One region of the Streptomyces sp. NBC_01176 genome, then DNA from elsewhere that is predicted to be linked to it. Evidence: riboswitches for the same ligand, from Rfam matches in the RefSeq annotation. Region 1 holds a riboswitch; each other region holds the start of a gene.

Region 1 (9,540 bases):
CGCGGGCGACAGTCCCGGCACGGACGACGCCAGGAGCCACACGCGGGACATCCACTCCAACTGCGCGGTGCGGTCGTACGCCCGGTCCAGGGAGTCGCCGTGGGCGAGGGTGCCGTGGTTCTGGAGGAGGCAGGCCGTGCGCCGGGTCAGCGCCTGAAGCATGTTCTCGGCCAACTCGGGGGTTCCATATGCGGCATAAGGTGCAACACGGACAGGCCCGCCGAGAGCGCCCGCCATGTAGTGGATCAGGGGGAGTTCGGTCACGAGCGTCGACACCGCCGTCGCGTGCGCGGCGTGGGTGTGGACGACGGCGCGCGCCTCGGTGGCGCGGTAGACCGCCAGATGCATCGGCAGTTCGCTGGTCGGACGGAGAACACCGAGGGTCTGCCGGCCGTCGAGGTCGACCCCGACGGCGTCGTCGGGCGTGAGCCGGTCGTAGGGCACTCCGGTCGGTGTGACCAGGACCGTGTCACCGACCCGCACCGAGACGTTGCCCGAGGTTCCGACGACCAGCCCGTCGGCCACCGTCCGGCGGGCCGTCGCGACGAGTTCGCCCCACGCCTCGGCCACCTCCCGCGTCCGCGCACCGCGTGCGCCCTCCCCCACGTCCCGCCCGACCCGCGCGTCCCGCCGCTGCTCCGCCATGCCCGCGATCCTGTCAGCACGGACGTCAACCGGGTGGCGGCGAGGGCACTTTAGGGCGGAAGACCTACGTCCGTAAGGGTGCATATGAGGACACATCACCCTTTTAAAGCTATTGGCTGGTGATCGACGTGTATTGAATGATCTTCCACTAACCTCTGGGGGATTTACCGTGCACGACGCCATTCCGGGGGGAAACATGGCCCGTGGTCACCAACCGTTCCGCGCCCGCGCCCTCGTGGCCGCGGCCGCCCTGGCGGCGCTCGCCGCCACCGGAAGCGCGCTCGCCGGTACACCGGCCGCCGCGGCCGGTGCGCCCAGAGGCCATGACGTCTCCTCGCACCAGAAGAACGTCGACTGGCAGGGCGCGAAGGCGAAGGGCGCCCGGTTCGTGTACGTGAAGGCCACCGAGTCCCACACCTACCGCAACCCCTATTTCGACCAGCAGTACAACGGGGCGTACGACGCGGGGATCCTCCGCGGCGCCTACCACTTCGCGCGGCCGGACAAGTCGTCCGGCGCCACCCAGGCCGAGTACTTCGTCCACAACGGGGGCGACTGGCAGGCCGACGGCCGGACCCTGCCGCCCGCGCTCGACATCGAGTACAACCCGTACAGCAAGCACAAGTGTTACGGCATGAGCAAGGCCGGACTCGTCGGCTGGATCCAGGACTTCAGCGACGAGCTGGAACGGGAGACGGGCCGCCGTCCGGTGATCTACACGACCGCCCACTGGTGGGACACCTGCACCGGGGACAGCCGCGCCTTCGCCGCGGACCACCCCCTCTGGCTGGCCCGCTACGACACCCCGGACGCGGGCGCCCTGCCGGGCGGCTGGTCGTCCTGGACGTTCTGGCAGTACGACAACAACGGGACCCTGCCGGGTGACCAGAATCTCTTCCACGGATCCATGGCCCGGCTGAAAAGGCTCGCGAAGGGCTAGCGGAGCCCGATATTCCGCCTTCGTTCGAACCACGGGCCACCCCTCCGCCAACCACACCGGCGCAAGCGGAGGGGCGATCCGTGGTTCGATACACCCCTAAGCCCGCCTCAGTTCATCTTCCGTTCACTCAGGTTGCCTACGGTCCACCTGCCACTGACGTCAAACAGAAGCCTGGGTAAATGGAACACATCACGCTCCTCCTCGGAATCGTGATCGTCACCGCTCTCGTGTTCGATTTCACGAACGGTTTCCACGACACTGCCAACGCGATGGCGACGACCATCTCGACCGGCGCTCTGAAGCCCAAGACGGCGGTGGCCATGTCCGCCGTGCTGAATCTCGTCGGTGCGTTCCTCTCCGTGGAGGTCGCCAAGACGATCTCCGGCGGTCTCATCAACGAAGAGGGCATACGCACCGAAGTGATCTTCGCGGCGCTCGTCGGCGCCATCCTCTGGAATCTGCTGACCTGGCTCCTGGGTCTGCCCTCCAGCTCCTCCCACGCACTGTTCGGCGGCCTGATCGGCGCCGCGGTCATGTCGGCCGGCTGGTCGTCGGTGAACGGCTCGACCGTCGTCACCAAGGTGCTGCTCCCCGCGGTCGCCGCGCCCATCGTGGCCGGACTCGCCGCGATGCTCGCCACCCGGCTGACGTACCGGATCGGCGACCGCGCCGACCAGAAGGCGACCGCCAAGGGCTACCGCGCCGGCCAGATCGCCTCGGCCGGCCTGGTCTCGCTGGCGCACGGCACGAACGACGCGCAGAAGACGATGGGCATCATCACCCTCGCCCTGGTCACCGGTGGTGTGATCGCCCCCGGCTCGAACCCTCCCACCTGGGTCATCGTCTCGGCCGGTACCGCCATCGCGCTCGGCACCTACCTGGGCGGCTGGCGCATCATCCGCACGATGGGCAAGGGTCTGACCGACCTCGCGCCGCAGCAGGGCTTCGCCGCCCAGACCAGCGCCGCGACGGCCATCCTGGCCTCCTCGCACATCGGCTTCTCCCTCTCCACCACCCAGGTCTGCTCGGGTGCCGTGATGGGCTCGGGCCTCGGCCGCAAGGGCGGTGTCGTCCGCTGGTCGACCGCGACCCGGATGTTCGTCGCCTGGGGCCTGACCCTGCCGGCCGCCGGTCTGGCCGGTGCCGCCGCCGAGTTCCTGACCAAGCAGGGCACCTGGGGCATCGTGCTCACCGGCGCGCTGCTGGTCGTCGGCGCCGGCGTCATCTGGAGGCTGTCCCGCCGTCAGCCGGTCACCGTCGACAACGTCAACGAGGCCGCCGCCGAGCCGGCCGGCATCGTCACCACCGCGATGGCCGCGGTCACCCCGCCCCCCGCGGGCCCCGTCACCGGAGACCTGTCCGGTGAACTGAAGACCACCATCCCGTCCCCGGACGCGGAGCCCACCCGCCCGGCCACGGTGTAAGGACAGAACAGCATGAACATCGACTGGGCAGCCCTCGGCTCCGTCTTCGGAGTCAGCCTCGTGGTCACCGTGGCCCTCGTCGGCCTCTTCACCCTCGGCATCGTCGGTCTCACCAAGCGCGAGTCCGCGTCCGCCCAGGGCGGTTCGGCCGCTCTCGCGGTCACCGGCGCGTACATCTGCTTCGCCGCGTGCGCGGCGGCGGTGGCGTACGGGATCTTCCTCATCGTCGGCAAGTGACCGCGCACGGGTGACCGTGCCCCGGCAAACAGCCTGAAACGGGCATCACTTCACGTGGGGTGCGGGACGGATCGCCGTCCCGCACCCCACGCGTATGCCGTCCCGCACCCCACGCGCACGTCCACCCCCGCCCCGCGCCATGTGGGCCTTCGCACACTCTCCCCTCGCAGGTCAACGGCAAGTTGACGGGTCCTGCAACCCGTGGTGGACTGCCGGAGCCAAGTACGGCGACAGAAGAGGAAGCCGGTGTGAATCCGGCGCGGTCCCGCCACTGTGACCGGGGAAGGAACTCCCCGGGAGCCAGGAACTCTCACCGCCGGTCTCGTCGAACCAGGGCGCGGACACCCTGAGTGAGGACATATCGCCATGCGCGGCTGCCCGTTGCGGGTCTTGATGAGTACGAGGGTTCCACTTCACCCCACGGCGGGCTGACCCCGTGCGTGCCGATCGCGTCTTCGCGTACGGCGCCGCCACCGGCCTTCTCGGCGACCTGCTGCTCGGCGATCCCCACCGGGGTCATCCGGTCGCCGCGTTCGGGCGGACCGCGGCAGCCGTGGAGCGGATGCTGTGGCGGGACCACCGCGGATGGGGAGCGCTGCACACAGCCGTCTGCGTCGGGGGCGCCGGCGCGCTCGCCGCGCTCGCGAGCCGTTGCGTACGTCGTTCCCGTCCCGCCTCCATCGCCCTGACCGCCGCGGCCACTTGGGCCGTCCTCGGGGGCACCTCCCTCGGGCGCGAGGCGCGGGCCATCGGGGCCGCGCTCGACGCCGGTGACGTCGGGGCCGCCCGCGCGCGGCTGCCGCACCTGTGCGGACGCGACCCCCAGGCACTGGACCGCGACGGCATCGCGCGCGCCGTCGTCGAGTCCGTCGCCGAGAACACCTCCGACGCCGTGGTGGGCGCCCTGGTGTGGGGAGCGGTCGGCGGTGTGCCCGCACTGGTCGCGTTCCGCGCCGTGAACACGCTCGACGCCATGGTCGGGCACAGATCCGCCAGGTACCTGCGCTACGGCTGGGCCTCCGCCCGCCTCGACGACGTCGCGGGCTGGCCGGGAGCACGGCTGACCGCGGCGCTCGCCACCGTCGCCGGCGACGACCCGCGCGGGGCGGCGCGCGCCTGGCGCACCGACGCCCGCCGGCACCCGAGCCCCAACGCCGGGCCCGTGGAGGCCTCGTTCGCCGGATCGCTCGGGGTGCGGCTCGGCGGGACCCTCTCGTACGCCGGCCGCGTCGAGCACCGGCCCGTCCTCAACGACGGTGGGCGTGCCGTGCGCGTCGGCGACATCGAACGGGCCGTACGGCTGTCGCGGCGCGTCGGCTGGCTCGCCCTCGGCGTGAGCGCCGCGGGACGACTGCTGGCCGGACGGCTGCTCACCAAGGGACCTCTCACGAAGGGGCGTACGACATGAGTGGCGGTCTCCTCGTCGCCGGGACCACCTCCGACGCCGGCAAGAGCGTCGTGACCGCCGGGATCTGCCGGTGGCTGGTGCGGCAGGGCGTCAAGGTCGCGCCCTTCAAGGCGCAGAACATGTCCCTGAACTCCTTCGTGACCCGCGAGGGCGCGGAGATCGGGCGCGCGCAGGCCATGCAGGCGCAGGCCGCCCAGGTGGAACCGACCGCGCTCATGAACCCCGTCCTGCTCAAGCCGGGCAGCGACCGGAGCAGTCAGGTCGTGCTCATGGGCAGGCCGGTGGGCGAGATGAGCGCCCGCGGCTACCACGGCGGCCGGCAGCAACAGCTCCTGGGCACCGTGCTGGACTGCCTCGCCGAGTTGCGGGGCACGTATGACGCGGTGATCTGTGAGGGGGCCGGCAGTCCTGCCGAGATCAATCTGCGGCGCACCGACATCGTGAACATGGGGATCGCGCGCAACGCGCGGCTGCCCGTGCTCGTCGTCGGCGACATCGACCGCGGAGGCGTGTTCGCCTCGTTCTTCGGGACGGTCGCGCTGCTGTCCCGCGAGGACCAGGAGTTCGTCGCCGGGTTCCTGGTCAACAAGTTCCGTGGCGACGTGTCCCTGCTGGAACCCGGGCTCGACATGTTGAAGGACCTCACCGGACGCCGTACGTACGGAGTCCTGCCCTTCCGGCACGGCCTCGGGATCGACGAGGAGGACGGCCTGCGTGTGTCGCTGCGCGGTGCCGTGCGGGAGTCGGCGGTCGCCGAACCCGCCGGCGAGGACGTCCTGCGCGTCGCCGTCTGCGCGGTCCCGCTGATGTCCAACTTCACGGACGTGGACGCGCTGGCCGCCGAACCCGGCGTCGTCGTGCGGTTCGTGGACCGGGCCGCGGAACTGGCCGACGCCGACCTGGTCGTCGTGCCCGGGACCCGGGGCACCGTGAAGGCGCTGGCGTGGCTGCGCGAGCGGGGCCTCGCGGACGCGCTCGCCCGGCGGGCCGCCGAGGGCCGCCCGGTGCTGGGGATCTGCGGCGGCTTCCAGCTCCTCGGGGACCACATCGAGGACGAGGTCGAGTCGCGGGCCGGCCAGGTCGACGGGCTCGGACTCCTCCCCGTCCGCGTGCGGTTCGCGCGCGAGAAGACCCTCGGCCGCCCGGCCGGCGAGGCGCTCGGCGAACACGTCGAGGGGTACGAGATCCATCACGGCGTCGCCGAAGTGACCGGTGGCGAGCCCTTCTTGGACGGGTGCCGCGTGGGTGCCGTCTGGGGCACCCACTGGCACGGCTCGCTGGAGTCGGACGGCTTCCGGCGTGCCTTTCTGCGCGAGGTGGCGGCCGCCGCGGGCCGCCGCTTCGTACCGGCCGCCGACACGTCGTTCGGGGCGCTGCGCGAGGAGCAGCTCGACCGGCTCGGCGATCTGATCGAGGAACACGCGGACACGGACGCGCTGTGGCGGCTCATCGAGTCGGGCGCGCCGCAAGGACTGCCTTTCATTCCACCGGGAGCGCCCGCATGAGCACAGTGTTGTTGTTGTCGACCGCCGACACCGATCTGCTGGCGGCCCGGGCCTCCGGCGCCTCGTACCGGATCGGCAACCCGACCCGGGTGGAGGTGGGCGAGGAGCTCCCCCGGCTCGTCGAGGGCGCGGACGTCGCCGTCGTCCGGCTGCTGGGCGGCAAGCGTGCCTGGGAGGACGGGCTCGCCGTCCTCAAGGCGTCCGCTGTCCCGACCGTCCTCCTCGGCGGCGAGACCGTCCCCGACGCCGAGCTGATGGCCGAGTCGTCGGTGCCGGCCGGTGTGGTGGCCGAGGCGCTGCGCTATCTGGTCGAGGGCGGTCCCGAGAACCTCACCGAGCTGGCCCGGTTCCTCTCCGACACCGTGCTGCTCACCGGCGAGGGCTTCGAGGAGCCGCGCAGGATGCCCGAGTACGGCGTCCACGGCGAGCGCCCCTTCGTCGAGGGCCGCCCGACCGTCGGTGTGCTCTTCTACCGCGCCCACCAACTGGCCGGCAACACGGCCTTCGTCGACACGCTGTGCGACGCGGTCGAGGCACGCGGCGCCAACGCCCTTGCCGTGTACTGCGGTTCACTGCGCGGCGCCGACAGCGGCCTGTACGAGATCCTCGGCAGAGCCGACACGCTGGTCGCCACCGTGCTCGCGGCGGGCGGCACGCACGCCTCGGAGGCGTCCGCGGGCGGCGACGACGAGGCCTGGGACATCGGCGCGCTCGCCGACCTCGACGTCCCCGTGCTGCAAGGGCTCTGCCTGACCTCGTCGAAGCGGGCCTGGGAGGAGTCGGACGCCGCCCTCTCCCCCATGGACGCGGCGATGCAGGTCGCCATCCCTGAGTTCGACGGGCGGCTCATCACCGTGCCGTTCTCCTTCAAGGAACAGGGCCCCGACGAGGTCCCGGTGTACGTGGCCGATCCCGAGCGGTCCGCGCGCGTCGCCGGAATCGCCGTACGGCACGCGCGGTTGAGGCACAAGCCGAACGCGGAGAAGAAGCTCGCGCTCGTCTTCACCGCGTACCCGACCAAGCACTCACGGGTCGGCAACGCGGTGGGCCTCGACACACCCGCCTCGGCCGTACGGGTGCTGGACGCGCTGCGGGACGCCGGGTACACCCTCACCGACTACCCCGACAACGGCGACGAGTTGATCCACCGTCTCATCGCCGCCGGTGGCCATGACGTCGAATGGCTCACGGAGGAGCAGCTGGCCGCCGCACCGGCGCGGGTGCCGCTCGCCGACTACCGCGCGTGGTTCGACCGGCTCGACCCCGGGCTTCGGGGCGGCATGCTGGAGGCGTGGGGCGAGCCGCCGGGCAACCTGTACGTGGACGGCGACGACATCGTGCTGGCGTCCCTGCGGTTCGGGAACGTCGTCGTGATGATCCAGCCGCCCCGCGGCTTCGGCGAGAACCCGATCGCGATCTACCACGACCCGGACATGCCGCCGTCGCACCACTACATGGCGGCCTACCGCTGGCTGGAGAACAGTTTCGGCGCGGACGCCGTCGTGCACATGGGCAAGCACGGCACGATGGAGTGGCTGCCCGGCAAGGGACTCGGGCTCAGCGGCGGCTGCGCGCCCGACGCGGTGCTCGGTGAACTCCCGCTCGTCTACCCCTTCATCGTCAACGACCCGGGCGAGGGCACCCAGGCCAAGCGGCGCGGGCACGCCACCGTCGTCGACCACCTGGTGCCGCCGATGGCGCGCGCCGACACCTACGGCGACCTCGCGAAGCTGGAGCAGCTCCTCGACGAGTACGCCCTCGTCTCCGACCTGGACCCGACGAAGGCCCCGGCGGTCCGCGCGCAGATCTGGACCCTCGTCAAGGCGGCCGAGCTCCACCACGACCTGCACGTCGACGACCAGCCGGACGACGGCGACTTCGACGCGTTCGTGATGCACATCGACGGCTATCTCTGCGAGATCAAGGACGTGCAGATCAGGGACGGTCTGCACATCCTGGGCGGCGGCCCGGAGGCCGAGCCGCGCGTCAACCTGGTCCTGGCCGTGCTGCGCGCCTCCCAGGTGTGGGGCGGCGCCGCCAACGCGCTGCCGGGTCTGCGGGCCGCTCTCGCCGAACACTTCGGCCTGTCCGAGAAGGAGTTGCTGGGCGAGCCCGGGGCGCCGGTGAAGGTTCCGGCGGAACTGACGGACCTCGTCGGGGGCCCGGCACGGACGGGCGCCGACGCGATCGACCTGCTGGAGCAGCTGTGCCGCCGCGCGGCCGAGGGCATGGAGGAACGCGGCTGGGACGGCGCGGCCGTGCCCGCCCTGGTGCGCGAGGTGCTGGGCACCGAACTCCCGGACGCCGTCGCGGTGCTGAAGTTCGCCTGTCGCGAGGTCGTGCCGCGTCTGGCCCGGACGACGGACGAGATCACCCACATCCTGCGGGCCCTGGACGGCGGTTACGTCCCGGCCGGTCCGTCGGGCTCGCCGACCCGCGGGCTGGTGAACGTCCTGCCGACCGGCCGCAACTTCTACTCGGTCGACCCCAAGGCGATTCCTTCCAGGCTCAGTTGGGAGGTCGGGCAGTCGCTCGCCGACTCGCTGGTGCAGCGGTATCTGCAGGACACCGGCGCGTACCCGAAGTCCGTCGGTCTGACGGTCTGGGGCACGTCCGCGATGCGCACCCAGGGCGACGACATCGCGGAGATCCTGGCGCTGCTGGGCTGCCGCCCGGTCTGGGACGACGCCTCGCGCCGGGTGACCGGTTTCGAGATCGTCTCCGCCGAGGAGCTGGGCCGCCCGCGGATCGACGTCACGGTGCGCATCTCCGGCTTCTTCCGGGACGCGTTCCCGCACGTGGTCGGCCTCATCGACGACGCGGTGCGGGCGGTGGCGGACCTGGACGAGCCGGCCGACCTCAACTACGTCCGCGCGCACGCCGACGAGGACACCGCCGAGCACGGCGACCGGCGGCGCGCCACCTCGCGCATCTTCGGCTCCAAGCCTGGTGCCTACGGGGCCGGTCTGCTGCCGCTGATCGACGCCCGCAACTGGCGCTCCGACGCGGACCTCGCCGAGGTGTACGCGGTGTGGGGCGGCTACGCCTACGGGCGCGGCCTGGACGGCCGGGCGGCGCGCGGCGACATGGAGACCGCGTTCCGGCGCATCGCCGTGGCGGCGAAGAACGTCGACACCCGCGAGCACGACCTCGTCGACGCCGACGACTACTTCCAGTACCACGGCGGCATGGTGGCCATGGTGCGCCATCTGACGGGCGCGAGCCCGGAGGCGTACGTCGGCGACTCGGCCGTGCCCGACCAGGTGAGGACCCGCACCCTCGGGGAGGAGACGCACCGTGTCTTCCGCGCCCGGGTGGTCAACCCGCGCTGGATGGCGGCGATGCGCCGGCACGGCTACAAGGGGGCCTTCGAGATGGCGG
Region 2 (9,540 bases), 1.9 Mb from region 1:
GCGCCTCGTGGCAGGCGTACTGCGCAAGTCGGGGAAGGAAGTCTCGGGCTCAGCGGCCGAAGACGCCCTGTCCACCACGGTGGAGGACGGGCTCACGACCCGCCCCCTGTACACCGCGCTCGACTCCGCGCCCGATCCCGGTTTCCCCGGCTTCGCTCCCTTCGTACGCGGAGGCCGGGCCGAGGGGAACACCGTCGGCGGCTGGGACGTACGCCAGCGGCACGGGGCGGTCTCGGACGGCGCGGTGCTCGCGGATCTGGAGAACGGCGTCACCTCGCTCTGGCTGCTCGTCGGTGAGAGCGGCGTTCCGGTGTCGTCGCTCCCGCGTGTGCTGGACGGCGTCTACCTCGACCTGGCGCCCGTCGTCCTGGACGCGGGGCCCGAAACCGAGTCCGCGGCACGGGAGTTGCTGGCGCTGTACGAGAAGCGCGGCGTCGCGGCCGGGGACGTGCGCGGCAATCTCGGCGCCGACCCGTTGGGCCACGAGGCCCGTACGGGCAAGGCGTCCGGCTTCACGCCGGTGGCCGAGCTCGCGCGGCGGTGCGCCGCGGAGCACCCGGGACTGCGGGCGCTCACCGTGGACGCGCTGCCGTACCACGAGGCGGGCGGCTCCGCCGCGCAGGAACTGGGCTGCTCACTCGCCACCGGCGTCGCCTATCTGCGGGAGCTGACCGCGGCGGGGGTACCCGTCGAACTCGCCTCCGCTCAGCTGGAGTTCCGCTACGCGGCCACCGCCGACCAGTTCCTGACCATCGCCAAGCTGCGGGCCGCGCGCAGGCTCTGGGCGCGGGTCGCCGAGGTCTGCGGGGCGCCCGGGGCCCAGCTCCAGCACGCCGTGACCTCACCGGTGATGATGTCGCGCCGCGACCCGTGGGTGAACATGCTGCGCACGACGGTCGCCACGCTGGCCGCCGGAGTCGGCGGCGCCGACGCGGTCACCGTGCTCCCCTTCGACGACGCGCTCGGTGTGCCGGACGCGTTCGCGCGGCGCATCGCCCGGAACACCTCGACGATCCTGGTCGAGGAGTCGCATCTGGCCCGGGTGATCGACCCGGCGGGCGGGTCCTGGTACGTGGAGCGTCTCACCGACGAACTGGCCCACGCGGGCTGGGAGTTCTTCCAGCAGATCGAGCGTTCGGGCGGCCAGGCGGCCGCTCTGCGCTCGGGCCAGGTCGGCGAGGACCTGGCGCGGACCTGGGCCGCGCGCAGCGCGAAGCTCGCCAAGCGGCGCGAACCCATCACCGGTGTCAGCGAGTTCCCGCACCTCGCGGAGCGACTCGTCGAACGCGCACCCGCGCCCGCGCCACCGTCCGGCGGCCTCCCGCGTGTGCGGCGCGACGAGGCGTACGAGACGTTGCGTGCCCGCTCCGACGCCCATCTCGCGGCCACCGGCACCCGGCCGCGGATCTTCCTGGCCACCCTGGGCCCCGCCGCCGCCCACACCGCTCGGGCGACCTTCGCCTCGAACCTCTTCCAGGCGGGCGGCATCGAGCCGGTCACCGGGGAGCCCACCGCCGAGGCGTTCCGCGCCGCCGGTGCCACCGAGGTCTGCCTGTGTTCCAGCGACGCGCTGTACGAGGAGCAGGCCGAAGCGGCGGCCGGGGCGCTCAGGTCGGCGGGCGCACGGCATGTGTTCCTCGCCGGGCGCCCCGGGCAGTACACCGATGTCGACGCGTACGTGTTCGCGGGCTGTGACGCCGTGGACGTGCTCTCCACCACCCTCGACCGCATGGGAGTGTCCTGATGGGAATCCCCGACTTCTCCGGGATCGAACTGGGGACGCCCACCGTCGAGGGCGGCTCCGACGAATGGCGCGCCGCCGTCAAGGGCGCGTCCGGAGGCGACGACCTGCTCTGGGAGACGCCCGAGGCCATCGCGGTCAAGCCGTTGTACACCGGCCGTGACCTCGAGGGCCTGGACTTCCTGGGCACCTACCCGGGCATCGCGCCGTATCTGCGGGGCCCGTACCCGACGATGTACGTCAACCAGCCCTGGACGATCCGCCAGTACGCGGGCTTCTCCACCGCCGAGGAGTCCAACGCGTTCTACCGGCGCAATCTGGCGGCCGGTCAGAAGGGCCTGTCCGTCGCCTTCGACCTGCCGACCCACCGCGGCTACGACAGCGACCACCCCCGGGTGACCGGTGACGTCGGCATGGCGGGCGTCGCCATCGACTCGATCTACGACATGCGCCAGCTCTTCGACGGCATCCCGCTGGACAGGATGACGGTGTCGATGACGATGAACGGCGCGGTGCTGCCCGTGCTCGCGCTGTACATCGTGGCCGCCGAGGAGCAGGGTGTCCCGCCCGAGAAGCTGGCCGGGACCATCCAGAACGACATCCTCAAGGAGTTCATGGTCCGCAACACCTACATCTATCCGCCGAAGCCGTCGATGCGGATCATCTCCGACATCTTCGCCTTCACCTCCCAGCGGATGCCGCGCTACAACTCCATCTCCATCTCCGGGTACCACATCCAGGAGGCGGGCGCGACGGCCGATCTGGAGCTGGCCTACACGCTCGCGGACGGCGTGGAGTACCTGCGGGCCGGACAGGAGGCAGGGCTGGACGTGGACGCGTTCGCTCCCCGGCTCTCGTTCTTCTGGGCGATCGGCATGAACTTCTTCATGGAGATCGCCAAGATGCGGGCCGCCCGGCTGCTGTGGGCCAGGCTGGTCAAGCAGTTCGACCCGAAGAACGCCAAGTCGCTTTCCCTGCGCACACATTCCCAGACGTCGGGGTGGTCCCTCACCGCGCAGGACGTGTTCAACAACGTGACGCGCACGTGTGTGGAGGCCATGGCCGCCACCCAGGGCCACACGCAGTCGCTGCACACCAACGCCCTCGACGAGGCGCTCGCCCTGCCCACCGACTTCTCGGCGCGCATCGCCCGCAACACCCAGCTGCTGATCCAGCAGGAGTCGGGCACGACGCGGGTGATCGACCCGTGGGGCGGCAGCGCGTACGTGGAGAAGCTGACGTACGACCTGGCGCGCCGGGCCTGGCAGCACATCGAGGAGGTCGAGGCGGCCGGCGGCATGGCGCAGGCCATCGACGCGGGCATCCCGAAGCTGCGTGTGGAGGAGGCCGCGGCCCGCACCCAGGCCCGGATCGACTCGGGCCGTCAGCCGGTCATCGGCGTCAACAAGTACCGGGTCGACAGCGACGAACAGATCGACGTCCTCAAGGTCGACAACTCCTCCGTACGGACTCAGCAGATCGAGAAGCTGCGGCGGCTGCGCGCGGAGCGCGACGAGTCCGCGTGCCAGCACTCGCTGCGCGCGCTGACGGCGGCCGCCGGGGGCACCGGCAACCTGCTGGAGCTGGCGGTGAACGCGGCCCGTGCCAAGGCCACCGTCGGTGAGATCTCCGACGCTCTGGAGAAGGTGTACGGGCGGCACGCGAGCCAGATCCGTACGATCTCGGGTGTGTACCGCAACGAAGCAGGCGAGTCGCCGTCCGTGGAACGCACCCGCACCCGGGTGGACGCCTTCGAGGAGTCCGAGGGCCGCCGGCCGCGCATCCTGGTGGCCAAGATGGGCCAGGACGGCCACGACCGCGGGCAGAAGGTCATCGCCACCGCCTTCGCCGACCTCGGCTTCGACGTGGACGTCGGCCCGCTGTTCCAGACCCCGGCCGAGGTGGCACGGCAGGCCGTCGAGGCCGACGTGCACATCGTCGGGGTGTCCTCGCTGGCCGCCGGGCACCTCACCCTGGTCCCGGCGCTGCGGGAGCAACTGGCCGAGGAGGGGCGCGAGGACATCATGATCGTGGTGGGCGGGGTGATCCCGCCGCAGGACGTGCCGACCCTGCTGGAGATGGGCGCGGCGGCCGTCTTCCCGCCCGGAACGGTGATCCCGGACGCGGCGTACGACCTGGTGGAACGGCTGGCCACCGGTCTTGGACACGGCTGAGGCCCATGGCGATCGACCTCGACTCCTATGTGAAGGGCGTGCTCGACGGGAAGCGTGCGTACATCGCACGGGCCATCACCCTCGTCGAGTCGACCCGGGCCGACCACCGGTCCCTGGCGCAGGCCCTGCTGACCGAGTTGCTGCCGCACGGCGGCAACGCCCGGCGCATCGGCATCACCGGGGTGCCCGGTGTGGGCAAGTCGACCTTCATCGACGCGCTCGGCACGATGCTCACCTCGCTCGGGCACCGGGTCGCGGTGCTCGCCGTCGACCCCTCGTCGACCCGTACGGGCGGTTCGATCCTGGGTGACAAGACCCGGATGGAGCGCCTGGCGGTGGACCCCGCCGCTTTCGTACGCCCCTCCCCCACCGCCGGCACCCTCGGCGGCGTGGCGAAGGCGACACGGGAGTCGATGGTGGTGATGGAGGCGGCGGGCTACGACGTGATCCTGGTGGAGACGGTGGGCGTCGGCCAGTCGGAGACCGCGGTGGCGAACATGGTCGACTCCTTCCTGCTGCTCACGCTGGCCCGCACCGGCGACCAGTTGCAGGGCATCAAGAAGGGGGTCCTGGAGCTCGCGGACGTGATCACCGTCAACAAGGCGGACGGCCCGCACGAGCGCGACGCACGTTCCGCGGCACGGGAGTTGGCGGGCGCCCTGCGTCTGATGCACCCGGTGGACGCGGCCTGGACTCCCCCCGTGCTGAGTTGCAGCGCCCGGGAGTCGACCGGCCTGGACACCGTCTGGGAACGTCTCGAACAGCATCGCGTCCTGCTCGACTCGACCGGCCGCCTCGCCGCCAAGCGCCGCGACCAGCAGGTCGACTGGACCTGGACGATGGTCCGCGACGAGCTCCTCGGCCGGCTGCACGCGGATCCGGCGGTACGAGCCCTCACGCCTTCCCTCGAACGGCAGGTCCGGGACGGGGAGTTGACGGCCACGCTGGCGGCGGAACGCATCCTGGGCGTGTTCGGCGGCGCCGCCGACTGACTCGTCGCGCCACTCCGCCCGTCCACGACGGGGCCCGGCACCGTGTCCCTCGGGCGGACACGGTGCCCACCCGTGCCTCCTCGGACGGATCCTGCCGAGCCGTGGGCGACCGCGGCCAGTGTCCCATGTCACCGTCCGCGATGTGAGCCGCTCCCCGCACAAGGCCGCGTCGCCCTCTAGGGTGGCCGGTGCAGCTGGTTCGCCCCGTCCGCCAGGCGGGATGCGTCGTAAGAGGGAACCCGGTGGGAATCCGGGACTGCCCCGCAGCGGTGAGTGGGAACGAACGCCGTCATACGCACTGGGCCCGACCGGGTCTGGGAAGCGACGGCCAGTAGGTGGTGGCCCTTCGGGGAGACCGCGCCCGCGAGTCCGAAGACCTGCCCGTTGCCCGCGCGTGACCGTTCGCGCGCGGACATCCCGGTGACCTCGTGGGCGGGTCGGCGTACATACCGGCGGACGGCCGCGCCTCCTGGCGCGGGTCGACTCCGCCCGGTTCGTCACCCCTTCGCGCTCACGTCCCGCCGCCGGGATCTCAGGGAGACATCTCGCGAAGGAGATTTCCGTGACAGCCAAGCCCGCAGCCGCGGCAGCACGGTCCACCGTGTACGGCTACCCCCGTCAAGGCCCGGACCGTGAGCTGAAGAAGGCGATCGAGGGCTACTGGAAGGGCCGGACCACCGCCGCCGCCCTCCGGGAGACCGCCTCAGGTCTGCGCCGTTCGAACTGGCGCCACCTGGCGGAATCCGGCATCCACGAGGTGCCCACCGGCGACTTCTCGTACTACGACCACGTCCTCGACACCACTGTCATGGTCGGTGCCGTCCCCGAGCGGCACCGCAAGGCCGTCGAAGCCGACCCGCTCGACGGGTACTTCGCGATGGCGCGCGGCACCCAGGACGTGGCGCCGCTGGAGATGACCAAGTGGTTCGACACCAACTATCACTACCTGGTGCCGGAGTTGGGGCCGGACACGGTGTTCAGGACGGACTCCGCCCAGCAGGTCGGGCAACTCGGGGAGGCGATCGCCCTCGGTCTCGCCGCCCGGCCCGTCCTCGTCGGTCCGGTCACCTATCTCCTGCTGGCCAAGCCGGCGCCCGGTGTCGCCGCGGACTTCGAACCGCTGACTCTGCTGGACCGGCTGCTGCCCGTCTACGCCGAGGTGCTCGCCGACCTCCGCGCGGCGGGAGCCGAGTGGGTGCAGCTCGACGAGCCCGCCCTGGTCCAGGACCGTACCCCCGCCGAACTCAGCGCCGCCGCACGCGCCTACCGCGGCCTCGGCAGGCTGACCGACCGGCCGAAGCTGCTGCTCGCCTCCTACTTCGACCGCCTCGGCGACGCCCTGCCCGTACTGGCCAAGGCCCCGGTGGACGGCCTCGCGCTGGACTTCACCGGCGCGGCCGCCGCCAACCTCGACGGCCTGGCCGCCGTCGGCGGACTGCCCGGAAAGCGTCTGGTGGCCGGTGTGGTCGACGGCCGCAACATCTGGGTCAACGACCTGGAGAAGTCCCTCGGCACACTCGGCACCCTGCTCGGGCTCGCCGACCGGGTGGACGTCTCCGCCTCCTGCTCGCTCCTGCACGTACCGCTCGACGCGTCCGCCGAACGGGACATCGACCCGCAGATCCTGCGCTGGCTCGCCTTCGCCCGCCAGAAGACGGCGGAGATCGCCGTCCTCGCCAAGGGCCTCGCCCGGGGCACCGGCGCCATCGCCGCCGAACTGGCCGCGAACCGGGCCGACCTCGCCTCCCGGGAGTCCTCCGTGATCACCCGTGACAGCGCGGTACGGGCCAGGGTCGCCGCGGTCACCGCCGCCGACGGCCACCGCTCCCAGCCGTACGCCGAGCGGGCCACCGCCCAGCGCGCCGGCCTCGGGCTGCCGCTGCTGCCGACCACCACGATCGGCTCGTTCCCGCAGACCGCGCGACTGCGCACGGCCCGCGCCGACCTGCGGGGCCGCCGGATCGACATCGACGGGTACGAGGAGCGGGTCAGGAACGAGATCCGCGAGGTGATCTCCTTCCAGGAGGAGGCCGGTCTCGACGTACTGGTGCACGGCGAGCCGGAACGCAACGACATGGTGCAGTACTTCGCCGAACAGCTCACGGGTTACCTCGCCACGCAGCACGGCTGGGTCCAGTCGTACGGCACCCGCTACGTCCGTCCGCCGATCCTGGCCGGCGACATCTCGCGGCCCGAACCGATGACGGTGCGCTGGACGACGTACGCCCGGTCGCTCACCACCAAGCCGGTCAAGGGCATGCTCACCGGACCGGTCACCATGCTCGCCTGGTCCTTCGTCCGCGACGACCAGCCCCTCGGCGAGACCGCCCGCCAGGTCGCACTCGCCCTGCGCGACGAGGTCGACGACCTCGAGGCGGCCGGCACCCCGGTCATCCAGGTCGACGAACCCGCGCTCCGCGAGACGCTGCCCCTGCGCGCCGCCGACCGCGCCGCCTACCTGGAGTGGGCCACCGAGGCGTTCCGTCTCACCACCGGCGGTGTACGGCCGGAGACCCAGATCCACACCCACATGTGCTACGCCGAGTTCGGTGACATCGTCCAGGCCATCGACGACCTCGACGCCGACGTCATCAGCCTGGAGGCCGCCCGCTCCCACATGCAGGTCGCCCGGGAACTCGCCGCCCACGGCTACCCGCGCGAGGCCGGACCCGGGGTGTACGACATCCACTCACCGCGCGTGCCCAGTGCCCACGAAGCCGCTGAACTGCTGCGTACCGGACTCAGGGCCATCCCCGCCGAACGGCTGTGGGTCAACCCCGACTGCGGCCTGAAGACCCGCGCCTGGCCGGAGGTGCGGGCCGCGCTGGAGAACCTGGTGGCGGCGGCCCGCGAAGTCCGCGGCGACCTGGCGCCGACGGTTTCCTGACACAGGTGTGGCCGGGGCGGACCATCTCGGTCCGCCCCGGCCGTGCGCCGTTCCCGCAGGACGTTCGCCGGGCTCACCGGCCCGTTCACGAAGCGGCGTTGAGGCTGTCGGCCCACTCCTCGACGGTGGTGACCTCGCCGCGCCGGCTGAGGACGTCGTTCACGAGCGTGTGGTGCAGTGCGGTGTCGGGGTCGGCGCAGGCGTCGGACAGGACCGTGACCCTGTACTCGAGGTCGGCTGCCTGAAGGGCCGTGGACAGGACGATGCCGCCCGTGGCGATGCCGGCCAGGACGAGGTGGTCGATGTCCTGGACGGCCAGGATCTGCTGGAGGTTGTTGCCCGAGAAGGCGCTCACGCGGTTCTTGTGGACGACGATCTCGCCCTTTGCGGGCGCGACATCGGGGTGGATGGCGGCACCAGGATCGTCGGCGGTGAAGAGGTGCGACGGAAGGGAGCCGAAGATCTTGTTGCGGGGGTGGGCGTCGAGGTGGCCGGGACGCAGTCGCAGTGCCACGTGGATGACGGGGACGCCCGCGGCGCGCGCCGTGCCGAGTGCCCGTACGGCGTGCGGCAGGTAGTCGTCGGGTGTGTGGGCGACGTGGTTGAGCTGGAGATCCATCAGGAGGAGGGCGGTGCGGGGCATGGGTCTGCGCTCTCGTTCAGGTGTGGTGGGAGCCACCGGGTGGACTACGACGTCCGCGGCGCGTCGGCCGAGGTGTCCCGGCCGTCGCGCGGCCGAGCGTGCGGTCGAAGGCGGTCAGGAGGAGGTAGAGCACGCCCGCGCCGAGCATGACCCAGGCGAGGTGGTGCATGCCGCCGGTGTCCGCGCGCCGCCCGAAGGAGGCGGCCGTCGTGGAGGAGGCGACCATCGAGCCGACGTAGGCGAAGGTGCGCAGCAGGCCGGCCGAGGAGGCGGTCCGCTCGGGATCGGCCTGGAAGTAGACCGAGTTCTGCAGGGCCAGGCTGTTCAGTCCCTGCGGGACGCCGAAGATCAGGGCGACGAGAACCAGCGTCCACACGGGGCTGTCCCCGGTGAGTGTCAGCATCACCACACAGGCGACGACCTGCCCCAGCCCGCCGACGAGCAGCTTGCCGCGCACGCCCTCGCGGCGCCCGGAGACGATCGAGACACCGATCGCCACCAGGAACATGGGGATCTGCGCCAGCCCGGCGTGGAAGGGCGAGAGCCCGAAGCCCTCCTCCGTCCACTGGGTGAACCCGTACAGGAAGGCGTAGGAGACGACGTAGGCGACCAGGGCACGCCCGTAGGTGGCCAGCAGTGGTGTGTTGCCGCCCAGCACCCGCAGGTCGATGAACGGGGTGGTGGCCCGTAGCTCCCGCGCCACGAACACGGCGAACGCGGCGACGGCGGTCACCGGCAGGTACCAGTCGCGCAGGTGCGGGTTCATCAGGAACAGCAGCAACGAGACGAGCGTGACGGCGAACAGTGCCATGCCGGGCAGGTCGAGCCGGGCCGTGAGGCGCCCGCGCCGCGGGGACTCCCCCGTAGCAGCCTCCTTGGGCAGCCGGAGCAGCCCCAGCAGCACGGCCGCGGCGGCCAGTGGCACGTTCAGGGCGAAGGTGGCGCGCCAGCCGCCCAGAGCGATCAGGAGGCCGCCCAGCAGCGGGCCGATCACGGCGATGGTCTGGTTGGTGACCGCGAGGGCGGTCAGCACCCCGCCGGGGCTGTCCCGCCCGGTGCGCCGGGCCTCGCTGCGCAGCAGCGCCATCGCGGCGGGATACCCG
Region 3 (9,540 bases), 1.6 Mb from region 1:
ATGCACGGGCGGCCCTCCGCGTCGGTGGCCAGGCAGTCCGCGAGCGGTTCGGCGAGCTGTGCGTCCAGCTGCGCCAGGGTGGACTTCAACAGCTCGGCACGCACGGCGTCGTTGTCGTGCGCGAAGAGCCGGGCAGGCGTGTGCAGGCCGAAGAGCGTGAGCGTCTGGTAGCCCTGCTCGACCAGCTCCGGGCCCAGGATGCTGGGGTCGGTGAGTGAGTGGCAGTAGATCTCGGAGGGCGGGGCGTCGGGCAGTCGGCCGGCGGCGGCCTGCGCGTGAGCGGTCGCCAACTGCTCGTATCCCTCGGCCACATGGAAGGTCCCGGAGAAGGCCTCGCGCGGGTCGACGGAGCTGTCGCGCAGCTTCGGCAGCCGCTTGAGCAGCATGTTCACCTTGAGCTGTGCGCCTTCGGCCGGGGTCGGCGCCGCCTCGCCCGTGAGGGTCGCGAGCTCCTGCGGCGAGGCGTTCACCAGGACGTGCCGGGCCGCGACGACGCCCTCGCCGTCCGCGGTCCGGTAGGTGACCTCCGCACTCCGCCCGTCGGTCTCCACGCGGATCGCCTCGTGGCCGGTGGCGATCACGGCGCCGGCGCCGCGCGCGGCGCCGGCGATCGCGTCCGTGAGGGCGCCCATGCCGCCGACCGGTACGTCCCAGGCACCGGTGCCGCCGCCGATCACGTGGTACAGGAAGCAGCGGTTCTGCCGCAGCGAGGGGTCGTGGGCATCGGCGAAGGTGCCGATGAGGGCGTCGGTGAGGACGACGCCTCGCACCAGGTCGTCGCTGAAGTTCTCCTCGACGGCGACGCCCACCGGCTCCTCGAACAGCACCCGCCAGGCCTCCTCGTCGTCGATCCGGCCACGCAGCTCGTCGCGGGTGGGCAGCGGTTCGGTGAGGGTCGGGAACACCCGCTGGGCGACTCGGCCGGTCATGCCGTAGAAGCGCTGCCAGGCCTCGTACTCGCGGTCCGACCCGGTCAGCCGCCGGAACGCCTCGCGGGTGCGCCGCTCGCCGCCACCGACGAGCAGTCCGGTCGGCCGGCCGTCGCGTTCGACGGGCGTGTACGAGGACACGGTGCGTCCGCGGACCCGGAAGTCGAGGCTCAGGTCGCGCACGATCTTCCGGGGCAGCAGGCTGACCAGGTACGAGTAGCGCGACAGCCGCGCGTCGATCCCGGCGAACGGCCGGGTGGACACCGCGGCGCCGCCGGTGTTCCCCAGGCGCTCCAGCACCAGGACGGAGCGTCCGGCACGGGCCAGGTAGGCGGCGGCGACGAGTCCGTTGTGGCCCCCGCCGACGATCACGGCGTCATATCCCTCGTGTACAGGCATGGTTCTTGGTAGCACGCGATGATCTAGGTCTGCCAGAGGTACGCGGCAGCCGGCGGGCGCCCGGATGGCCGCTCGGGACGGCCCGGGAGGCTCAGTGCCCCTCGGCCGCCCGCTGCTGCCGCATCGCCGCGACCCGTCGGTACAGCTCGACCGCCTCCTGGGCGCGCCCCAGCTGCTCCAGACAGTGCGCCTCGTCGTTGCGGCTGGCCAGGGCGTCGGGGTGGTTCTCGCCGAGGACGCGCTCGCGGGCGACGGCGACGGCACGGTACTCGGTGAGCGCGTCGGCCCAGCGGCCGAGCCAGCCGAGGCCGACGGCGACCTCGCGGCGGCTGACGAGGGTGTCGGGATGGCCGGGGCCGAGGACCCGTTCACGGATCGCGCACACGTCGCGGGATTCGGCGAGCGCCTCCTCCCAGCGCCCCATCCGGCCGAGGTTGACGCCGAGTCCGTGCCGGGCGCGAAGGGTCTCGGGGTGGGCGGGGCCGTGCACCCTGGTGCGGTCGTCGATCAGGTCGCGGTACACCTCCAGTGCCTGTTCGCTGCGACCGAGCCGGCCGAGACTGACGGCGACCTCGTAACGGGCGGAGAGCGTGTCCGGGTGGTCGGGGCCGAGGGCACGTGCCCGCGCCCCTGCCACCTCCCGGTAGGTGCTCAGCGCCTCCGGCCACCTTCCCAACTGGCCCAGTGCGTAGGCGACTTCGTAGCGGGTGAGAAGAGTGTCGGGGTGGGCCGGACCGAGCACCCGCGCGCGGGCGTCAGCGACCCCGCTCGCCATCCGGTAGGAGTCCTCCAGGCGGCCCAGCCTGCTCAGGTTGAAGGCGAGGTTGTGCCGGCAGCGCAGGGTGTCCGGATGGTCGGGCCCCATGGCGTGTTCCCGGGCGGCGAGCACGGACGTGTAGGCCTGGTGCGCCTCGAAATGACGGCCCAACTGGCCCAGGACGTAAGCCGTTTCCTGTCGGGCGGCCAGGGTGTCGGGGTGGTCGGGGCCCAGCACCCGCTCCCTGACCCGGGCCACGTGCGCGTAGGCGTGCAGCGCGTCGGCGGCCCGGCCGGTGCGGCTGAGCGTGAAGCCGACCTCGTACCGGCTGGCGAGCGTGTCGGGGTGGTCGGGGCCCAGCAGGTGCTCCCGTTCGGCGGCGACCGCGCGGTGCACCTCGCCCGCCTCGGTCCACCGGCCGAGCCGGCCCAGACTGAGTCCCGCGTTGTGCCGCCCCGCCAGGGCGGTGAGCAACTCCGGTGACGGCGTGGGCCGTTCGGTGCGGTCCGGCGGCGCGAACTCCGTCGTCGACGGGCGTACGGTCCACTCGCCGGTCAGTCCGGCCGACGCGTCCGGCGGCGTGGCGCGCAGCCCGGCGCCGGTCGCCTTGTGGCCGGTGGTCATGCCCCGCGTCCAGGAGGGCAGCACCGGGTCGCGGGTGGGTGGCGGCTCGGCCGCGGACGCCAGGATCCGCTGGTCTGGGGCCGGCCGGCGGAGTACCGGCGACAGTACGGTCTGCGCGTGCACCGGCGTCGTACGGCCCTCGCTGATCCGGCGGCCGAGCTCGCCGGCGTCCCGCGGCCGCCGATCCGGCTCCTTGGCCAGCAGGTCCAGGATGATCCGCTCGACGTACTCGGGCAGCTCGGCCCGGCGCCTGCGCGGTGGCTCGGGAAAGGTGTCGCGGTGGCTGATGAGGACCGCCCACGCGTCGTCGAGGTCGAACGGCGGTGCCCCGGTGGCGATCTCATAGAGCACACATCCGAAGGAGTACAGGTCGCTGCGCCGGTCGACCTCGGCACCGCTGATCTGCTCCGGCGACATGTAGTGCGGCGTGCCCATCGCGATACCGGTGCCGGTCAGCCGGGCCGTGAAGTCGATGTCGTGGCCGAGCCGGGCGATGCCGAAGTCGCAGATCTTCACGGTGCCGTCGGCGAGCCGCATGATGTTCGCCGGCTTCAGGTCCCGGTGCACGATGCCCTGTTGATGGGTGTAGGCGAGCGCGGCCGACACCTGGTCGGCGATGTCGACGACGTCGGCGACCGGCAGCGGATGCCGCTCGTTGTCCTCCAGCAACTGACCGAGGTTGTGTCCCGCCAGCAGCTCCATGACCAGGTACAGCACGCCGTCGGACTCGCCGAAGTCGTGCACCACGGTCACCCCGCGGTGCTGCAGCGCGGCGGCCACCCGGGCCTCGCGCCGGAATCTCTCCCGCAGGACACCGGTGAAGGACGGGTCGTGGTGCGGGCTGAGGGGCTTGAGGCACTTCACGGCGACCTGTCGCCCCAGCGACTCGTCGCGGGCGCGCCACACCTCGCCCATGCCTCCCCGCCCGATCAGATCGAGCAGTCGGTACCGGCTCTGGAGCAGCCTGGTCTCCGCCATCTCGTGCGATCGCCCCCGTCGCTGCTCGCCGCGCCCTCCCCTGGCCCGTCCAGTATGGCGAGTTATCTGCCGACTTTGTACGGCACCCGGCGCGAGCGGGGGCGGCGCCGCGCCAGGGCGTGCAGCACGTGCGGGGACGGGTGGTGCCGGCGACGACGTACGGGGACGCAGCGCAGTACGGTGCCCGGGAAGCGCACCGCACGGGACGCTCGAACGGGCCGAGAAGGGCGGGACCGCCGCGGCATCGGGGCGTGCGCTCAGGGCGTTCAGACCGGTCACCCCCGAAACCTGACCCGGCTGGTGCCCGTCGAGTGCCCCGGACGTACCGGCAGGGCTGTCGGTCGTGGGTGCCAGAATCGGTGGCATGACGCTGTGCGACTACTTCTCCGCCGCTGACGATCAAACCGCCGTCGCCGTGGGGGAATCGCCCGGGGGTCCGGGCCCGGCCGCGCTGGACGTGGTCTCCCTGAAGGGCGTCGACCCGGTGGTCGCCCTCGCCCGGCTCGAGGCGATCGCGACGGACTGCGGCTATGAGGAGGCCGGTCGGCGCCCTCGGTCCGGGCAGCTGTTGTCCGAGCCGGACGGCGACGGCCCGCTCGTGTTCAGCCTGTCGGACACCCTGGTGGCGGCCCTCGCCACCGCGGCTCGAGGCGACCTCCGGCGCTTCGCGGAGTCGTGGTCCACGACCGACGAACTGCGGCAGAACCAGGTCGACGCCGAGACGGCGGCCGTCGCCCTGGAAGCCCTGGCCGGCCTGGCTCGACGCGCTCAGCCGGCCGGCCTGCGCCTGTACTGCTGGTGGGCGCTGTGAAAGGCCGGGCTTCCGCAGAGGCAGCTCAACGCCGTACCCGTGGCATCCCCAGCCCGATCCACGAGATGATCTCCCGCTGGATCTCGTTGTTGCCGCCACCGAAGGTGAAGATCACCGCCGACCGGTAGCCGCGTTCCAGTTCGCCGTGCAGGACGGCGCCCGCCGAGCCCTCCTTCAGGACACCCGGCACCGCGACGATCTCCATGAGCCAGGCGTACGCGTCCCGGCGCGCCTCGGAGCCGTACACCTTGACCGCGGAGGCGTCCTGCGGGGTGAGGGTGCCCTGCTGGACGGCGTTCACCATCTGCCAGTTCAGGAGCTTCATGGCGTCGAGCCGGGTGTGGGTCTGCGCGAGCCGGCGGCGCACCCAGGGGAGGTCGACGACCCGGCGGCCGTCGGCGAGCTTGGTCTCCATGGCCCAGCGCTGGACGTCGTGCAGGGCGCGGATCGCCATGGTGCCGTGGGCGGCGAGGGTGACGCGTTCGTGGTTGAGCTGGTTGGTGATCAGCCGCCAGCCCTTGTTCTCCTCACCGACCCGGCGGGAGACGGGGACGCGGATGTTCTCGTAGTAGCTGGCGGTGGTGTCGTGCGAGGCGAGGGTGTTGATGAGGGTGCAGGAGTAACCGGGGTCGGAGGTCGGTACGAGGAGCATGGTGATGCCCTTGTGGGGCGGGGCGTCCGGGTCGGTGCGGACGGCGAGCCACACCCAGTCGGCGGTGTCGCCGTTCGTCGTCCAGATCTTCTGCCCGTTGACCGTGTAGTGGCCGGTGGTCTCGTCGCCCTCGCGTACGGCCCGGGTCTTCAGCGCGGCCAGATCGGTGCCCGCGTCGGGCTCGCTGTAGCCGATCGCGAAGTCGATCTCGCCGGAGAGGATCCTGGGCAGGAAGTACCCCTTCTGCTCCTCGGTACCGAACTGCATGATCGTCGGGCCGACGGTGTTCAGCGCCATCAGGGGCAGCGGTACGCCCGCCTGGGCGGCCTCGTCGAAGAAGATGAACTGCTCCATGGGCGTGAGGCCGCTGCCGCCGTACTCCTTGGGCCAGCCCACACCGAGCCGGCCGTCCGCGCCGAGGCGGCGGATCGTCTCGCGGTAGAACCGCTTCTGCGCCGCCGGGTCGCCGTACCGGGCATAGGCGTTGTCGGGCACCAGCTCGGCGAAGTAGTCGCGCAGTTCGGTCCGCAACCGCTGCTGCTCCGGCGTGTATTCGAGATGCACGGCGCCTCCTGGCTCCCCAAGGCGGGACCTGACGGCGCACACCGTAGAACGTGTTCCAGAAATAGGGAATGGCGGTGACATGCGAGAGGGGGCGCCCAGCCGGGCGCCCCCTTCTGCCCGAGCCGTCAGTGGCAGGGGAACCCGAGGAGATGGCGGGCGTCGTGCACCCACTCGTGGACGTTCTCACCGGACACGAGGGAGGTGGCGCCCTGTTCGGCGCCGACGAAGTAGAGCAGGACCAGCATCAGGACACCGAAGAAGACCGCCCAGGGGACGATCGCACCGATCGGCAGCTTGGCGGGAACGGCGGTGGGGGTGGCGGTCGGCTGGGCGACGGACTGCGCCATGGGGCAGTACCTCCTGGGGAACTCGCGTCCCGTCTCGGTGGTGCACAGGACGACGGCCGCGGGTCTGACTTGCTCGACCTCCGCCGCCCCGGGGAGGGGTGGCGTGCGCTGGGCATACAGTGGCGCGACCGTGCCGGACTCCCACCGGACTTCCGCCGAACCGTCGTCAATATCATCCAGACCGTACCGCGAAGCCCGGGCCCGGCCAAGGGCGCGTGGCAGGAGCGCAGTTGCGCGCCGGGGCCGGTCAGCGGGGGCGGATTCCCGGTTCCGGCAGGGGACTTGGGCACGGGTGAACACGACAGCGCACGAGAGTGAACGTATGACGAGCCGAGTGATCTTGATCTCAGCCGCGATCGGCGCGGCGCTGCGGGAGGCCCGCTTCGACGAAGGGGGCCGGGTGGAGGCCGCGGGGCTGCGGCTCGCGCGGGCCGCCGCGGGCGCGGTACCCGGCGCGGAGCGGCTGTGGGTCTCCCCCAGCGTGCGGTGCCGCGAGACCGCTGACGCGCTGGGCCTGGACGCGGTGCTGGACGTACCGGAGCTGGCCGGTCTCGACGTGGGCCGATGGCGGGGCGCGACGCTGGAGGAGGTCAGCTCGAAGGAACCGGAGGCGGTGGCCCGGTGGCTGGCCGATCCTCGTGCGGCACCGCACGGCGGGGAGTCGGTGCGGGCGTTCTGCGACCGGGTGGCGGGCTGCCTCGACACGGCCGCGCAGGTGACGGGCCGGACCGTCGCCGTGGTGGAGCCGGAGGTGGTACGGGCCCTGGTGGTACGGGTGTTGGGCGCGCCGGAGTCGGCGTTCTGGCGGGTCGACGTACCGCCCCTGACCGCGACCGAGTTCAGCGGTCGCTCCGGACGCTGGAACGTACGCGTCGGACGGCCGCTCGCCCCGTCGACGGAAGCGGCCGGCTCAGACGGGTAGCAGGGTCGCGAGGAAGTCCGTGCAGGCCTGGGCGCACGCGCGACAGGCCCGTGCGCCGGCCTGCGCGCCGGGACACCGGTCGAAGACGTCCGCGCACTCACGGCAGACGGACCGGCACCACTCGACCTGGACACGGATGCCGGCCTCGCCCCGGGGGTGCTGCCCGTCCAGGACGAGGCAGGTCGCGTCGCACACCTCGGCGCACATGAGGCCCATACGCCGCGCGAGTTGCCGCACCTTGGGTCCGTCGGGATCCATGCAGCTCGCCCGCAGCGCGCAGGCGCGGGCGCACTCGACGCAGGCCTGTGCGCAGTCGAAGCGGTCTTCCAGGAAGCGGATCGGTTCCTGGAGGCGGGTCGGTTCCTGGAGGCGGCTCGGTTCCGGGAGGCTGACCGGTTCCGAGGAGCGGACCGGTCCCCGCTCGGGTGCCGGCGCGGTCGTCTGTTTCGCCTTCGTCTTCGTCGAGGTCACCCGGCGCGGGTAGCCCCCGGGAGTCGCGTCAAACCCCGCGTGGACGGCCGGCGCCGGGGCGCGGCTCACCGGCCCGCGGCGTCCGCCGCCTCCCGCGAGATCCGCTCGAACTGCGCGCCCATCGCCTCGGAGAGCGCATGGGCCGCCGAGAGCGGGCGGACCATGACCATCAGGTCGTCGATCCTGCCGTCCTCGTCGAAGTGCAGGAAGTCGCAGCCGTTGATCTCCTTGTCGCCCACCTTCGCCGTGAAGACCAGCGCGTGGTCACGGCCGTCGGCACCCGCGATCTCCCGTACGTAGCGGAAGTCGGTGAAGACGCGGGTGACCCCGCGCAGGATGGCCGCGGTGATCGCCTTGCCCGGGTACGGCTTGAAGGCGACGGGGCTGGTGAACACGACGTCGTCGGCCAGCAGCTCCTCGACCGCGGCGAGGTCTCCGGCCTCCACGGCCTTGCGGAAGGGGTGCATCGGGATCCCTGCTCTCATAGTCAACTAATTGAATAGGTGCGTAAGAGATTAGTCGCGGGGGTGTATGCCGTCTAGCCTTGGCCCATGGCATTGCGCAACGCGGTCCTCGCCGCGCTCCTGGAGGGTGAGGCGTCGGGATACGACCTGGCCAAGGAGTTCGACGCCTCGGTGGCCAACTTCTGGATGGCGACCCCGCAGCAGCTCTACCGGGAACTCGAGCGGATGACGTCCGAGGGGCTCATCGAGGCCCGGCTGGTGCGGCAGGAGCGACGCCCGAACAAGCGGGTCTTCTCCCTCACCGCGGCGGGACGCGTCGCCCTGCGCGAATTCACCGCCGACCCTCCGAAACCCACCGCCATCCGCGACGAACTGCTGGTCAAGGTCCAGTCCGTCGACGCGGGCGACGACGCGGCCGTACGGGCGGCGATCGCCGAGCGCCTGGAGTGGGCGCGCGCCAAGCTGGCCCGCTACGAGCGGCTGCGCGCGCGACTGCTGGACGGGCGCACCGAGGACGAGTTCCTGGCCCGCGCGGAGCGTGTGGGCCCCTATCTCACCCTGATGCGGGGGCGCTCCTTCGAGGAGGAGAACATCCGGTGGGCGGAACGGGCCCTGGACATCCTGGAGCGGCGGGCCGCGGTGCGCCCCTAAAAGAGCGCCTTGTCCCGTCGGGTGCGTTCGGCAGACGTTTGGTCAGCGGAATGGGCTGGGACCGCCGAGGCCAGAGTCGTGGTGCGGAATCCGCGTGAACCAGGTGGTCGACGCGCTGGTGATGCGATGTTCTTCCGCCGCGCCCGTGACCAACAGCCGGATGCGCTACATCACAGGCTGAAACCCAGTGGCTTGCGAATGCACCGGGGAGCGGATGAGGTTCGCGCCGTGGGCGTGCGGGGAGGAGGAGTGGCGTCGGCTCGGGTGTCGGAGAGCTAGGGTCGCTTCGGTGACCTGCTTGGCGAGTTGAGGGGTTGTCCGTGGCAGAGCTTGTCCGTCGGCAGCACGTGGATGCCTACGTGGGGTACCACGCTTTCGGGCTCCAGGAGAGCGACGACGCAGACCTGCCGGTTCCCTTCCCGGACGACTTCGACTTCGACGTCTTTCTCAGCGCCCGTCCCGGGCGGCTGGACATCACCAGCGGCGGCCACACGCACACCGCCGCAGTCAGCGTGGAAGTGTGGGACGGCCCCCCGCCCGAGCAGGACCTGTCTGACTGGGACGAGCAGGCCGAGGCCGATTTCGAGTCCATCAGCGGTGAGGTCGCCGTGTGGTCCATGCACACAGGCCGCAGCGACGAGCTCATTACGCTGGCGGACTCCGGCGGTTCGTGGCGGGTGCGCGTCAGCTGCGTCGGCCGGGCCGCCGCAGCCGCTCTGTCGGAGGGCGAGGGCACCGGGCTGGGTGTCGAACGCTACCTGGTGCGGTTCTGGCCCGCCCAGCCGTGAACGGACCCCGCCGACAGCGGGCGCCGGTCGGGGATCGCCGGAGATCCGTCCCGCAGGTCCCAGGACCGGGGGCGGGTGAGCTCCTGCCACTCGTCCCGGAGCAGGGCCAGCACCGCTACGTCGTGCCGGCGGCCCCGGTGCAGGCAGGCGGAGCGGCGCACCCCCTCCTGGACGAACCCCGCC

The links. Region 1 has a riboswitch for cobalamin ahead of OG199_RS31585 (cobalamin biosynthesis protein). Riboswitches for the same ligand answer to the same signal wherever they lie in the genome.
Region 2: another riboswitch for cobalamin. It lies ahead of metE (5-methyltetrahydropteroyltriglutamate--homocysteine S-methyltransferase); the one in region 1 lies ahead of OG199_RS31585 (cobalamin biosynthesis protein).
Region 3: another riboswitch for cobalamin. It lies ahead of OG199_RS38635 (CbtB-domain containing protein); the one in region 1 lies ahead of OG199_RS31585 (cobalamin biosynthesis protein).

The regions. Positions count from the first base shown of each region.
Region 1 is NZ_CP108600.1:7,291,167-7,300,706, reverse strand. It holds gene OG199_RS31605 (class II aldolase/adducin family protein) at 1-645, opposite strand, end outside; gene OG199_RS31600 (lysozyme) at 842-1,585, shown strand; gene OG199_RS31595 (inorganic phosphate transporter) at 1,765-3,009, shown strand; gene OG199_RS31590 (hypothetical protein) at 3,022-3,246, shown strand; cobalamin riboswitch at 3,434-3,577, shown strand; gene OG199_RS31585 (cobalamin biosynthesis protein) at 3,683-4,654, shown strand; gene OG199_RS31580 (cobyric acid synthase) at 4,651-6,159, shown strand; gene cobN (cobaltochelatase subunit CobN) at 6,156-9,540, shown strand, end outside.
Region 2 is NZ_CP108600.1:9,141,370-9,150,909, reverse strand. It holds gene OG199_RS39815 (methylmalonyl-CoA mutase family protein) at 1-1,744, shown strand, start outside; gene scpA (methylmalonyl-CoA mutase) at 1,744-3,915, shown strand; gene meaB (methylmalonyl Co-A mutase-associated GTPase MeaB) at 3,921-4,907, shown strand; cobalamin riboswitch at 5,136-5,286, shown strand; gene metE (5-methyltetrahydropteroyltriglutamate--homocysteine S-methyltransferase) at 5,470-7,794, shown strand; gene OG199_RS39795 (cysteine hydrolase family protein) at 7,880-8,437, opposite strand; gene OG199_RS39790 (MFS transporter) at 8,454-9,540, opposite strand, start outside.
Region 3 is NZ_CP108600.1:8,875,381-8,884,920, reverse strand. It holds gene OG199_RS38655 (phytoene desaturase family protein) at 1-1,328, opposite strand, end outside; gene OG199_RS38650 (tetratricopeptide repeat protein) at 1,420-3,687, opposite strand; gene OG199_RS38645 (hypothetical protein) at 4,052-4,498, shown strand; gene OG199_RS38640 (acyl-CoA dehydrogenase family protein) at 4,524-5,714, opposite strand; gene OG199_RS38635 (CbtB-domain containing protein) at 5,840-6,061, opposite strand; cobalamin riboswitch at 6,098-6,241, opposite strand; gene OG199_RS38630 (histidine phosphatase family protein) at 6,384-6,983, shown strand; gene OG199_RS38625 (ferredoxin) at 6,972-7,454, opposite strand; gene OG199_RS38620 (nuclear transport factor 2 family protein) at 7,520-7,921, opposite strand; gene OG199_RS38615 (PadR family transcriptional regulator) at 8,006-8,569, shown strand; gene OG199_RS38610 (hypothetical protein) at 8,890-9,357, shown strand; gene OG199_RS38605 (GNAT family protein) at 9,324-9,540, opposite strand, start outside.